One region of the Streptomyces sp. NPDC005805 genome, then DNA from elsewhere that is predicted to be linked to it. Evidence: riboswitches for the same ligand, from Rfam matches in the RefSeq annotation. Region 1 holds a riboswitch; the other holds the start of a gene.

Evidence for each region. Region 1 has a riboswitch for S-adenosylmethionine ahead of thrC (threonine synthase). Riboswitches for the same ligand answer to the same signal wherever they lie in the genome.
Region 2: linked by a shared signal. The riboswitch ahead of ABZ457_RS12140 (aminotransferase class V-fold PLP-dependent enzyme) and the one ahead of thrC (threonine synthase) in region 1 are both predicted to bind S-adenosylmethionine.

The regions. Positions count from the first base shown of each region.
Region 1 is NZ_JBEXXN010000060.1:40,966-47,903, forward strand. Features, by position in the region: gene ABZ457_RS25940 (hypothetical protein) at 1-700, shown strand, start outside; gene ABZ457_RS25945 (Uma2 family endonuclease) at 757-1,335, shown strand; gene groL (chaperonin GroEL) at 1,486-3,108, opposite strand; gene ABZ457_RS25955 (cold-shock protein) at 3,455-3,658, opposite strand; gene ABZ457_RS25960 (MoaD/ThiS family protein) at 4,125-4,400, opposite strand; gene thrC (threonine synthase) at 4,397-5,749, opposite strand; SAM riboswitch class I at 5,743-5,887, opposite strand; gene ABZ457_RS25970 (glucosyl-3-phosphoglycerate synthase) at 6,007-6,938, shown strand, end outside.
Region 2 is NZ_JBEXXN010000016.1:110,363-117,300, reverse strand. Features, by position in the region: gene ABZ457_RS12150 (ubiquinol-cytochrome c reductase cytochrome b subunit) at 1-378, shown strand, start outside; gene trpD (anthranilate phosphoribosyltransferase) at 525-1,589, shown strand; SAM riboswitch class IV at 1,697-1,814, shown strand; gene ABZ457_RS12140 (aminotransferase class V-fold PLP-dependent enzyme) at 1,911-3,281, shown strand; gene ABZ457_RS12135 (glycerate kinase) at 3,310-4,548, opposite strand; partial or broken gene ABZ457_RS12130 (SLC13 family permease) at 4,545-5,974, opposite strand; gene ABZ457_RS12125 (response regulator transcription factor) at 6,100-6,759, opposite strand; gene ABZ457_RS12120 (ATP-binding protein) at 6,756-6,938, opposite strand, start outside.

The sequences.
Region 1 (6,938 bases):
CATCTCCCTGAAGACGCTGGCCAAGTACACCGTGTACGGGCAGACGGCGGTCGGCAGCGCGCTGCGGGCCCTGGTCGCGGCAGGGCATCTGCGACGCGGGCTGGAAGCGGTGACGTCGGAGTCGGGTTCCACCCTGTGGGTGACCCGCACATGGTGGTCACGCACACCACGAAACGACGCCTGGTGGGACGCGTACGCCAAGGGCGAGCTTCCGGCCGGGACGGCCGAGTCGCGTCCGCCCCGGCCCACCCGCTCCCGGGCGTACATCCTGCTCGCCGCGCTCGGGCGGGAGAACCCGGTGCTGTCCCTCTCGCACCTGGACTGCACCCTCCTCGCGCCGCTGGTGGAGGAGTGGTTCTCGCGGGACGCGACCGAGCGTCAGGTGCTGCACGCGCTGACGGTCGGGCTGCCCGTACCCGTCCACCACCCGGCCGCGCTCGTCCGCCGCCGCCTGCGCGACAAACTCCCGCCCGCACCCCCGCCACCCCCGCCCCGGCCGGACCGGCCCCGCATCCTGGAGTGCTCCGAGTGCGGCCGCCCGCCGGGCGCGGGGGTGACGTTGCGGCGGGGACTGTGCGACCGCTGCCGTGGCGTACCGCGCATGGACCCACCGCCCGCCCTTCCGCCCGCCCGCGTCCACGCCCTCGCCGCCGAGGCCCGCGCGGCGGCCGGCCGCCCACCGGAGAGGACACCCGTGTGACCGTTCAGCTCCAACACCCCTTGCGCAGGGCACGATGGAGGCGAGGAGGCGAAGCCATGACCCCGATTTCCGCCGACAAGCCCCAGATGTCCACAGAGGACTTCGAAGAGATCGAACGCCATGCCCCGGAGACGGTGCGGCTCGAGTTCATCAACGGAAAACTGGAGGTCAAGCCGGTGCCCGACGGCGACCACGGAGAAATCCTCATGTGGCTGCTGAGGCAGTGCATGCAGCACCGCCCCGACCTCGCGCTCTATCCCGAGCGCGGTCTGGTCGTCGGCGCCTACCGCAAGGGCCGAGCCCGACCGGACGGTGCTCTGGCCCAGACGGGGCACTTCGCCGGGCACGGCGAGTGGTCCAGCCCGGAGGGCGTGCTGATGACCGTGGAAGTCACCTCGCACGACTACGACACCGACCGCCGCGACCGCACCGAGAAGCGCGACGGCTACGCCGGGGCCGGCATCCCCGTCTACCTCCTGATCGACCGGGACAAGGGCACCGTCGTCGTCCACAGCGAACCCGAGGACGGCACCTACCGACTCGTGCGCATCCACCCCTATGGCAAACCCGCCGAACTCCCCGACCCCGTCGGCATCACCCTCGACACCGAGAAGCTCAAGGACTACTCGGGCTGACCGGCCGCCCGCACGCCCCCTGCGGAAACGGAATCGGGAACGCACGCGCACAGAGCCCGCCGCACCCGGGCCGCGGGAACGCCCGAGGGCGGCACCCCCTGTGGGGTGCCGCCCTCGGTCCGTGCGGACGGGTCCGATCCGGAAGCCGGATCAGAAGTCCATGTCACCGCCCGGCATGCCGCCGCCGGCCGGGGCCGCGGCCTTCTCCGGCTTGTCGGCGATGACGGCCTCGGTGGTGAGGAACAGCGCGGCGATGGAGGCCGCGTTCTGCAGGGCGGAACGCGTCACCTTCGCCGGGTCGATGATGCCCTCGGCGATCATGTCGACGTACTCGCCGGTCGCGGCGTTCAGACCGTGGCCGACGGCCAGGTTGCGCACCTTCTCCACGACGACGCCGCCCTCGAGACCACCGTTGACGGCGATCTGCTTCAGCGGGGCCTCCAGCGCGAGCTTCACGGCGTTGGCGCCGGTCGCCTCGTCGCCGTCCAGCTCCAGCTTCTCGAAGACCGCGGAGGCCTGGAGCAGGGCCACGCCACCACCGGCGACGATGCCCTCCTCGACGGCCGCCTTGGCGTTGCGCACGGCGTCCTCGATGCGGTGCTTGCGCTCCTTGAGCTCGACCTCGGTCGCGGCGCCGGCCTTGATGACGGCCACGCCGCCGGCCAGCTTCGCGAGGCGCTCCTGGAGCTTCTCGCGGTCGTAGTCCGAGTCGCTGTTCTCGATCTCGGCGCGGATCTGGTTGACCCGACCGGCGACCTGGTCGCTGTCACCGGCACCGTCGACGATGGTGGTCTCGTCCTTGGTGATGACGACCTTGCGGGCGCGGCCCAGCAGGTCCAGGCCGGCGTTCTCCAGCTTGAGGCCGACCTCCTCGGAGATGACCGTACCGCCGGTGAGGATGGCGATGTCGTTCAGCATGGCCTTGCGGCGGTCGCCGAAGCCCGGGGCCTTGACGGCGACGGACTTGAAGGTGCCGCGGATCTTGTTGACGACCAGGGTCGACAGGGCCTCGCCCTCGACGTCCTCGGCGATGATCAGCAGCGGCTTGCCGGACTGCATGACCTTCTCCAGCAGCGGAAGGAGGTCCTTCACGTTGCTGACCTTGGAGTTGACGATCAGGATGTACGGGTCGTCGAGGGACGCCTCCATACGCTCCATGTCGGTGGCGAAGTACGCCGAGATGTAGCCCTTGTCGAAGCGCATACCCTCGGTGAGCTCCAGCTCCAGACCGAAGGTCTGGGACTCCTCGACGGTGATGACGCCTTCCTTGCCGACCTTGTCCATGGCCTCGGCGATCAGCTCGCCGATCTGGGTGTCGGCGGCGGAGATGGAGGCCGTGGAAGCGATCTGCTCCTTGGTCTCGACATCCTTCGCCTGCTCCAGCAGCGCACCGGAGACGGCCTCGACGGCCTTCTCGATGCCGCGCTTCAGGGCCATCGGGTTGGCGCCGGCGGCGACGTTGCGCAGACCCTCGCGGACGAGCGCCTGGGCGAGGACGGTCGCGGTGGTCGTACCGTCACCGGCGACGTCGTCCGTCTTCTTGGCGACTTCCTTGACCAGCTCGGCGCCGATCTTCTCGTACGGGTCCTCGAGCTCGATCTCCTTGGCGATGGAGACACCATCGTTGGTGATCGTGGGGGCGCCCCACTTCTTCTCAAGGACGACGTTGCGACCCTTGGGACCAAGGGTGACCTTGACGGCGTCGGCGAGCTGGTTCATCCCGCGCTCGAGACCGCGCCGTGCCTCCTCGTCGAACGCGATGATCTTGGCCATGTGAAGTGTCCTCCCGGACCTGTGGGTCCCCCCGCGCCGAAGGCAACGGGGGAGGATTGCATCGGATCGCGTCCGGCGCCCGCGACGGCCGGCCTGCGCGCCCTGCGGTTCCTTGCCCCGCACGGCCCGCGGGCCACACCGACCCGATCCAAGTTCTGTCACTCTCACTCGGAGAGTGCTAACGCCAATGATTAGCACTCGACCCCGGTGAGTGCAAGCGCCTTCGAAGACCATGGAGGGCGGCGGGTGGGCGCGGGCATGCGCGAGGGGCCCGCATCCCGGTGGTCGGGATGCGGGCCCCTCGGCGTGAGTGCGTCGGTGGCCGAACGCGCCTGGATCAGTCGGATCAGACGGCGAGCTTGACCATGTCCGCCTGCGGACCCTTCTGGCCCTGCGAGATCTCGAACTCGACCCGCTGACCCTCTTCAAGGGTGCGGTATCCGTCCATCTGAATCGCGCTGTAGTGGACGAAAACATCCGCACCACCGTCGACCGCGATGAAGCCGTACCCCTTCTCCGCGTTGAACCACTTGACGGTGCCCTGAGCCATGCCTAACTCCCCTATTACTGGCCCTTGCGCAGGACCGCACTTCGCGGACCCGGGTCAGACCTCACCCCGACAGGAGGGGTGTGCGCCGGAACGCGTCGACCGCGGCTGAATGTATCTGCACAACTGCCCTCTGCAACAGGTCAATCGGACGAGAAATCCAGGCAGGACCGATCGTTCGATCCGTACCAATCCGCTGAATTCCGGGGCAAGTCGGGCCCGACAAAGCGGCACTATTGAGGCAATTCGATCGCAGAGTTTGGCCGCTTTCTTGCGGTGCGGCTCAAATGCTCTCCCGCTGCGCGGCCGGGGTTTCCCAGACTCTACCGCGCCTAACCATGCAGAATCGCCCCCTCCGCTTAGCTCGCGGAAAGGGCGATCCAGGTAACTCCGGGTAACTCACGGGCGTTGCGCACGAAACGCCCGGGCCGGCCCCGAGGCCGGACGGCCCCGTGCCGGCCCCGTCGGCTCAGCCGCCGGCCACCGCCGGGATGATGGAGACGCCCGCGCCGTCCGGCGTCGCCGTCTCCAGGCCCTGCTCGAAGCGCACGTCGTCGTCGTTCACGTACACGTTCACGAAGCGGCGCAGCTTGCCCTGGTCGTCCAGGACGCGCGCGGCGATACCCGTGTGGTTCTTCTCCAGGTCGGCGATGACCTCGGCGAGGGTCGCGCCCTCGGCCGGGACCTCGGCCTGCCCGCCCGTGTAGGTGCGCAGGATGGTGGGGATGCGGACGTTGACGCTCATGCGAGGCCAGCCTCTCGGAAAGAGTCCAGGTTGGGTCGGATGACAGCGGTCATACCCGTCGTGGGGGCGACCGCGTCGAGGGTCTTGAGGCCGTCACCCGTGTTGACGACGACCGTCGTCAGGGACGGGTCGATGAGACCGGCCTCGATCAGCTTCTTGGCCACGCCGAGGGTCACCCCGCCCGCGGTCTCCGTGAACACGCCCTCCGTGCGGGCGAGCAGCTTGATCGCGTCGACGATCTCCTCGTCCGTGACGTCCTCGACCGCGCCGCCGGTGCGTCGGCAGATGTCCAGCACATACGGTCCGTCGGCCGGGTTGCCGATCGCCAGGGACTTGGCGATGGTGTCCGGCTTCTGCGGCCGGACCACGTCGTGGCCCGCCTTGAAGGCGACGGAGACCGGGGAGCAGCCCTCGGCCTGGGCGCCGAAGACCTTGTACGGCTTGTCCTCGACGAGCCCCAGCCCGATCAGCTCCTGGATCCCCTTGTCGATCTTGGTGAGCTGGGAGCCGGACGCGATCGGGATGACGATCTGGTCCGGGATCTCCCACCCGAGCTGCTCGCAGATCTCGTACGCGAGGGTCTTGGAGCCCTCCGCGTAGTACGGGCGCAGGTTGACGTTGACGAAGCCCCAGCCCTCGCCGGCCGGGTCGCCGATGAGCTCGGAGCAGAAGCGGTTGACGTCGTCGTAGTTGCCCTCGATGCCGACGAGTTCACCGCCGTAGACGGCGGCCATGACGACCTTGCCCTGCTCCAGGTCGTGCGGGATGAACACGCAGGAGCGGAAGCCGGCCCGGGCCGCCGCGGCGCCGACCGCGCCCGCGAGGTTGCCGGTGGAGGAGCAGGAGAGGGTGGTGTAGCCGAAGGCGCGGGCGGCCTCCAGGGCCTGGGCGACGACCCGGTCCTTGAAGGAGTGCGTCGGGTTGCCGGAGTCGTCCTTGACGTGCAGCCTGCCGGGCTCGACGCCCAGCTCGCGGGCGAGGTTGTCGGCCCGCACGAGCTTGGTCCAGCCCGGGTTCAGGTTCGGCTTGCCGGCCACGTCGGCGGGGACGGGCAGCAGGGGCGCGTAGCGCCAGATGTTCTCGGGGCCGTTCTCGATCTGCTTGCGCAGCGCTTCCGGGTCGCCGCTCGGGATGTCGTACGCGACTTCGAGCGGCCCGAAACAGGCTTCGCAGGCGAAGATCGGGCCGAGGTCGAAGCGCTCGCCGCACTCGCGGCAGGAGAGCCCGGCGGCGGGTCCGAGGTCGACGGCGCCGGCCCGGGAAGCGGTGGCGGAGGTGGCGTCGGAAGCGGCGTCCGTGGAGGTCGCGACGGTCTGTGCAGCCATGGAGGCGAGGCCCTTTCTCCTCATCTTCCTCATGGCGCATCTCGCCATGAGACGGATTTGGCACCTTCCCTAGCCGGGAGCCTCGCTTCGTGGTGAACGAGACCGGCTGGAGGGTTGCCGGGGCTTCAACGGGCCGTTTCCCTCTGCCCCTCTGGATGAGCGGTATTCGATTGTCCGAACGGAACGACCCCGACATGCGACGGTCATCCGCGTTGTTCAAGACTGTAACCGAACCCCCGGACGGTCCGAGACGGTCGTCCGATCCGCGAGATGGAGATCACGTGCTGGAAGAGGTGGAGCGCTGGCTGGCCCGGCGGTCCTGGACGGTGGCCGACCGCCCGCTGGACCGGCTGATCGCCGCCAAGCAGGGCACGTCCGGCCGGCGGGGCACCACGGTCAGCGTCGTCCTCCCCGCGCTGAACGAGGAGGAGACGGTCGGCGAGATCGTCACCGTCATCCGCGAGGAGCTGATGACGGACGCGGTGCCGCTCGTGGATGAGCTGGTGGTCGTGGACTCCGGCTCGGCCGACCGCACCGCCGAGGTCGCGGCGGCGGCGGGCGCGCGGGTGGTCCACCGGGACGCGATCCTGCCCCGGCTGCCGGCCGTGCCCGGCAAGGGCGAGGTGCTGTGGCGGTCCCTGCTGGTCACCGGCGGGGACGTGGTCTGCTTCGTCGACGCCGATCTGCGCGACTTCTCCGCGGACTTCGTCACCGGGACCGTCGGCCCCCTGCTCACCGAGCCGGACGTGCACTTCGTCAAGGCGATGCACGACCGGCCGCTCGGCGCCGAGCCGGGCCAGGGCGGGCGGGTGACCGAGCTGGTGGCCCGGCCGCTGCTCAATCTGCACTGGCCGCAGCTGGCCGGCTTCGTCCAGCCCCTCGGCGGTGAGTACGCGGCCCGCCGCTCGCTGCTGGAGCAGCTGCCGTTCCCGGTGGGCTACGGGGTGGAGCTGGGGCTGCTGGTGGACGCGCTCGGCACGGTCGGCCTGGACGCCCTGGCCCAGGTGGACGTCGGCACCCGCAAGCACCGCCACCAGGACGGCCGGGCGCTGGGCCGGATGGCGGCGACGATCTACCGGACCGCCCAACTGCGCCTGGCCCGGGGCCACTTGGTGCGCCCCTCGATCACCCAGTTCGAGCGTGCGGAGGACGGGTTCGTGCCGCGGACGTACGCGGTGGACACGGAGGAGCGGCCGCCGATGCGCGAGATCGG
Region 2 (6,938 bases), on a different contig from region 1:
CGGATCACGTACTTCGTCGGACCGGTCCTCGCGTTCATCATCACCAAGCGGATCTGCCTGGGTCTGCAGCGGCGCGACAAGGAGAAGGTGCTGCACGGGCGCGAGTCCGGCATCATCAAGCGCCTGCCGCACGGTGAGTTCGTCGAGATCCACGAGCCGCTGTCGGCCGAGGCCCGCTACGCCCTGGTCGCGCACGACCAGTACAAGCCGGCCGAGCTCGGTCCCGAGGTCGACGAGAACGGCGTCCGCCGCAAGATCGGGCGGATGGAGAAGCTGCGCGTGAAGCTCAGCAAGGGCTACTACGGCGAGAACAACCAGATCGCCAAGCCCACGGTCGAGGAGTACAAGGAGATCACCGAGGGCCACGGCCACCACTGATCCCCTGAACCTCCGCTGACCCGGAGTCGCCACCGCGAGGGCCCCGTCCGTACGCCGGACGGGGCCCTTCGCGCTGCCGTCGCCTGGATAGGGTGGAGACCTCTTTCCCCGACGGCCCCCGGCCCCCGGACCCCCTGGAGCGGACCATGAACGCATCGACCCCGGACGGCGGCGACAGCGTGGCGGACCTCTCCTGGCCCGTCGTGCTGAACGCCCTCCTCGACAACCGCGACCAGAGCGCCGACGCGACCGCCTGGGCCATGGACCGCATCCTGCGGGGCGAGGCCAGCGACGCGCAGATCGCCGGATTCGCCACCGCCCTGCGCGCCAAGGGCGAGACGGTCCAGGAGATCACCGGCCTGGTGCGGACCATGTACGCGCACGCCAATCTGATCGACGTGCCCGGGGCCACCGTCGACATCGTCGGCACCGGCGGGGACGGCGCGAAGACGGTCAACATCTCCACCATGTCCGCGATCGTGGTGGCCGGCACCGGAGCCAAGGTGGTCAAGCACGGCAACCGGGCCGCCTCTTCCGCGAGCGGGGCCTCCGACGTGCTGGAGAAGCTGGGCGTCAACCTCGATCTCACCCCCCACCGGGTGGCGCAGGTCGCCGACGAGGCCGGGATCACCTTCTGCTTCGCGGTGAAGTTCCACCCCGCCCTGCGGCATGTCGCCACCGCCCGCAAGGAGCTGGGCATCCGCACGGTCTTCAACTTCCTCGGCCCGCTCACCAACCCGGCCCGGGTGCGGGCCCAGGCCACCGGTGTCGCCGACGCCCGGATGGCGCCGATCCTCGCCGGGGTCCTCGCCGAACGCGGCTCCTCCGCGCTCGTCTTCCGCGGCGACGACGGACTGGACGAGCTGACCACCACCGCCACCTCCAAGGTGTGGGTGGTCCGGGACGGGGCCGTGCGCGAGGAGACCTTCGACCCCCGGGACATCGGCATCGAGCTGGTGCCCGTGGAGGCGCTGCGCGGCGCCGACGCGTCCTACAACGCGGATGTGGCCCGCCGGCTGCTGGGCGGCGAGACCGGGCCGGTGCGCGAGGCGGTGCTGCTCAACTCCGCGGCGGCCCTGGCCGCTCTGGAGCCCACGGACGGCAGTCTGAACGAGCAGCTCGCGGCCGGTGTCGCACGGGCCGCGCAGTCCATCGACTCGGGCGCGGCGCGGGCGGCCCTGGAGCGCTGGGTGGCGCTGAGCAACGCGTAGGCGCGGCGCGGCCGTTGGGCCGTGACCGGGAGCGGTACGGGGAGCGGGGTCCGGATGCTGGACCCCGCTCTTGCGTTGTGGGCGGTCTGTGGCAGGATGCTTGCCAAGGTCATGAGTGACAGCGACTACGGCCCCGGCCCGCTGTCCGGCAACCCTCCGTCCGTGGCGGGGTGCCCCGGGTGAAGACCAGGCCGCAGGCAGCGAGGTCTGCGGCAAGCGCGGACCCCTCACGGCTCTGGGGTCCTGGTCCCGAGGAGCTGTCCCGTGCGCCCTGACGCCACCGCCGCCGTTTCGACCGTCGCCCCCGCCGCCTCCGCCGTTGTGCCCGCGCCCGCCGCCGCCACCGACGCCGAGCCCTGCTGCGCGGCCCCGCTGCCCGTCCTCGGCGGGGACGTCACCGTCCCGCTGGTGACCGGCGGCGAGGTCGCCTACGCGGCCCTGGACTACGCGGCCAGCGCCCCCGCCCTCCAGCGCGTCTGGGACGACGTCGCCGCGTACGCCCCCTACTACGGCAGCGTCCACCGGGGCGCCGGATACCTCTCGCAGCTCTCCACCGAGCTGTTCGAGACCAGCCGCACCACGGTCGCCGAGTTCCTCGACTGCCGGGAGGACGACCAGGTCGTCTTCACCCGCTCCACCACCGACTCCCTCAACCTCCTCGCCGGGGCCCTGCCCGCCGACTGCCAGGTCTTCGTCTTCGAGACCGAGCACCACGCCTCCCTGCTGCCGTGGCGGGACGCCCGGGTGACCTTCCTGGACGCGCCCCGCACCCCCGGCGAGGCCGTGCGGACCCTGGAGCACGCCCTCGCCGACCGCGACCCCTACGGCCCGGCGCTGGTCTGCGTCACCGGGGCGTCCAACGTCACCGGTGAGCTGTGGCCGGTGAAGGAGCTGGCCGCCGCCGCCCATGCGCACGGCTCCCGGATCGTCCTGGACGCGGCCCAGCTCGCGCCCCACCACCCGGTGTCGGTCCGCGAACTGGACGTGGACTGGGTCGCGTTCTCCGGGCACAAGCTGTACGCGCCCTTCGGCTCCGGTGTCCTCGCCGGGCGCTCCGACTGGCTGCGGGAGGCGGAGCCGTACCTCGCGGGCGGTGGCGCCTCGCGCACGGTGTCCCGGCGGGAGGACGGCGGGGTGGACGTCGAGTGGCACACCACCGCCGCCCGCCACGAGGCCGGTTCGCCCAATGTCATCGGCGTCTACGCGATCGCCTCCGCCTGCAAGGCCCTCACCGAGGCCGGGTTCGACACCCTGGTGGAGCGGGAGCGGCACCTGATCGACACCGTGCGGGCCGGGCTCGCCGAGGTGCCCGAGGTGCGGGTGCTCTCCCTCTTCGGGGACGACGCGCCCCGGGTCGGTGTGATCTCCTTCGTCGTCGACGGCTGGAACAGCTCCCACTTCGCGGCCGCGCTCTCCGCCGAGTACGGGATCGGGGTGCGGGACGGGCTGTTCTGCGCGCACCCCCTGGTGCGCACCCTGCTCGGCGGCGAGCCCGGGGACACCGGCGAGTGCGGCGCCCCCGAGGCCGCGCCCGGAGAACGGTCCCTGAACGCGATCCGGGTGAGCTTCGGGGCGGGCACGCCCGACGAGCATGTGCGGCGCTTCGTCGCGGCGGTCAAGGAGCTGGTGCGCGACGGCGCCCGCTGGCGGTACCGGACCGAGGACGGGCGCTGCGTGCCGGACCGCGGCTGAGCGCCCGGCGCGAGCGGGGCGCGCCGGTTCAGGCGGCCAGGCGGGTGCCCACCAGGACCATGCGCAGGGCCCGTTCGGCCGCGTCCGCCAGGAACTCGGCCGCGCGGTGCAGGGCTTCGGGGAGGGCGACGGGGGCGGGGACGATCGACCCGTACGCGTCGACCCCCGCCGCCGTCACCGCCCGCACCCCGTGGCCGAGGGTGCCCGCCAGGGCGAGCACCGGGACGCCGGCCGCGCGGGCGCGGGAGGCGACCTCGGCGGGGATCTTGCCGCGCACGGTCTGGCCGTCCAGTGAGCCCTCCGCCGTGATCACCAGGTCGGCGCGGGCGAGGCGGGCGTCCAGGTCGACGTGGTCCAGCAGGACGTCGAACCGGGGCAGCAGCCGGGCCCCGAGGGCCGCCAGGCCCGCGCCCAGGCCGCCCGAGGCGCCCGTGCCCGGGGCGGTCCGCAGATCGACCGGGACCGGGAGGGCGGCGGAGAGCACGGCCGCCCACCGCTCCAGCGCGGCCGACAACTCCTCGACCCCGGCGGGCGTGGCGCCCTTCTGCGGGCCGAAGACCCGGGCGACGCCCCGCTCCCCGCAGAGCACGTTGTAGGGGTTGCAGGCCACCAGGACTTCGGTGCGGGCGAGGCGCGGGTCCAGGCCGGTGCTGTCGATCCGGTCGAGGCGGGCCAACGCGGCCCCGCCGGGCGGGAGTTCGCGCCCGTCCGCGTCCAGGAGCCGGGCGCCGAGGGCGGTGAGGGCGCCCGCGCCGCCGTCCGAGGTGCCCGAGTCGCCGCAGCCGACCAGGATACGGCGGGCCCCCGAGTCCAGGGCCGCGCGCAGGAGTTCGCCCACCCCGCGGGTGGTGGTGGCGCCCGGGTCGCGCCGGTCCGGGGGCACCAGGGCCAGCCCGGCGACGGCCGCCATCTCGACCACGGCCGTGCCCGTGCCGTCGCCGAGCAGCGCGAAGTGGCTCGCGACGGGCGCGCCGACCGGGCCGGTGGCCGTGTGCGGCACCAGCCGGCCGCCGGTCGCGGCGGCGAGGGCAGCGGCGGTGCCCTCGCCCCCGTCCACCAGCGGGATCAGATCGAGTCCGGCCTCCGGGGCGGCCCTGCGGACCCCCTCGGCGATGGCGGCGGCGGCCTCGGCGGCGCTCAGGGACTCCTTGAAGCCACTGGGCGCGACCGCGATCCGCAGCCGGGCCGAGCGGCCCCCGGCAGGCGGCGCGGAGTGTGGGCCGGGAACGGTCGCGGGCGGTGCGGCGGACAGCGGGTCATGGCTCATGGCTGGGTCTCCAGAAGGACGGGCACGCCGAGCAGCGGCCAGACGGCGAGGGCGAACAGCAGCACCACGGCGGCGCTGAGCGGGGCGAGCACGGCGGAGAGCCGCAGCAGGTCCCGGGGAGTGAAGGTGGGCACGCCGTCCGGCGGGTCGGCGAACATCGCGACCGGCTTGGCGGACGCGGGCAGGGTGTGGCAGAAGCCGGCCGCCGCGGTGGACGCCAGGGCGGCGGCGACCGGGTTGACCCCGGCGCCCACCGCCGCCGCGACCACCAGCGGCACCAGGACCGAGGAGCGGGCCGAACGGGACTGGAGGACCAGATGCGCGGCCGTGCTCACGGCCACGATCACGGTGAGGAAGAGCCACGGCGGCAGCCCCTCCGGCAGGCCGCTCACCAGGGCGCCCGCCGCCCCCGAGTCGGCGAGGGCCACCCCCATCGCGGTCGTCGCGGCCATGAACAGCAGCAGCGGCCAGGGCACCGTGCGCAGCCCGTCCTTCAGCCGCACCGTCCCGAGGGCGGGCGAGGCGGCCACCACCGCCCCGATCAGGGCCACGACCGCGGGCGGCACCCCGTGCAGCGGCTCGCCGCACCACAGGGCGACCACCGTGCCCAGCAGCACCGTGCACCGGGCCTCCTGGGTGGTCAGCGGCCCGGACACCGGGGTGGGGGAGTGCTCCTGGAGCTGCTCGGCGGTGATCCGCACCGGGCCGCGCCGCTCGGCCCGGGAGGTGGTCGTCCACAGCACCACCTCGGCGGCGAGGTGCGAGGAGACCACCGCCAGCGGCAGCCCGAGGAGCAGCCACTCGACGAAGCCGAGCCGCTCACCGGTGTGCTCCCACAGGACGTTGACGGTGATCAGATGCGCGCCCGCCCCGATCAGGGTGGCGACGGCGGAGAGCAGGACCACCGTCGGGAACAGCAGGGCCAGCATCACCACCAGCCGCCGCCGGTCCGCCAGCGCCTTGGCGAGGGCCAGGAACACCGGCAGGGCGAGGGCCGCCCGGCCCGAGGTGGCGGGCACCGCGAAGGAGGTGACCACCAGGGCGGCCGTGCTCAGGTGCGTCAACTGCCGCACCGAGCGCGCCCCGCTGACCAGGAAGGCGGCGGCCCGGCCCGCCAGACCGGTCCGGGCGACGGCGGCCGCGAGGACGAAGGCGCAGATCAGCAGCCATATCGTCTCGTCGCGAGGGTGGCGAACAGGGTGTCCGCGCTGATCACCCCGGTCGCGGTGAGGACCAGGCCGGCCCCGAGCGCCACATAGGTGTCGTCCACCGGCGCGGCGATCCAGGCGCAGGTGGCGAGGGCGAACACGGCGAGGGTGATCCGCGCGTCGCCGCCGAGGGACGGGAGGACGGTGGGGACGGCGAGCACCGCGCAGACGCTGAGCGCCGCGCAGAGCCAGCCGGCCTGACGGAGGGAGAGGGTCACGAGGACGAGTCTGGGAGCCGGCCGTGAGCCGCCGATGAGCCGTCGATGAAGGGAACTTCACCCGCGCCGCCGGGCCGGGGCCCGCCCGTGCGGGGCCGCTCGCGCCCGCCCGCCCGCACCCCCGCCTACGGCATCCGATAGCCCATGCCCCGGACCGTCTGGAGCCGTTCCGCGCCCAGCTTCTTGCGCAGCGCCCGCACGTACACGTCCACGATGTTGGAGCCCGGGTCGAAGTCGTAGCCCCAGACGTGGGAGAGGATCTGCTCCCGGGAGAGGACCTGCCCGGGGTGGCGCAGGAACAGTTCGAGGAGGACGAACTCACGGGCCGTCAGGTCCACGGTCCGGTCGTCGGCCCGGGCCCGCCGGGTCCGCAGGTCCAGGCTGAGGTCCTTGCTGCGCAGCACGGTGACCTCGGGGGCGCGGGCCGCCGTGCGCAGCCGGAGGCGGACCCGGGCCAGCAGCTCCTCGAAGCGGAACGGCTTGGTCATCCAGTCGTCCGCGCCGCCCTCCAGCCCGGCGACGGTGTCCCGTACCGAGTCCCGGGCGGTGAGCACCACCACGGGCAGGGTCACCCGGGCCTCGCGCAGCTCCCGCAGCACGGTGAAGCCGTCCCGGCCCGGGAGGCCGATGTCCAGCAGCATCAGGTCGAAGCCGCCGGTCAACGCGTAGTCCAGGGCGGTGTCCCCGTCGCTCGCGACGGTGGTGGTGAAGCCGTTGGAGCGGAGGCCCTTCTCGACGAAGGAGGCGATCCGTTCCTCGTCCTCGGCGATCAGAATGCGGTTCACGAGGCGTCCTCCAGGACGAGTACGAACGAGGCCCCGCCGGTCGCCGGGCGGCGCAGCTCCACCCGGCCGCCCCGGTGCCCCTCGGCGATGGCCCGGACGATGGAGAGGCCGAGTCCGGCCCCGCTGGTCCGGGCGCCCCGGCGGGCGGTGCCGCGCCGGAAGCGTTCGAAGATGACCTC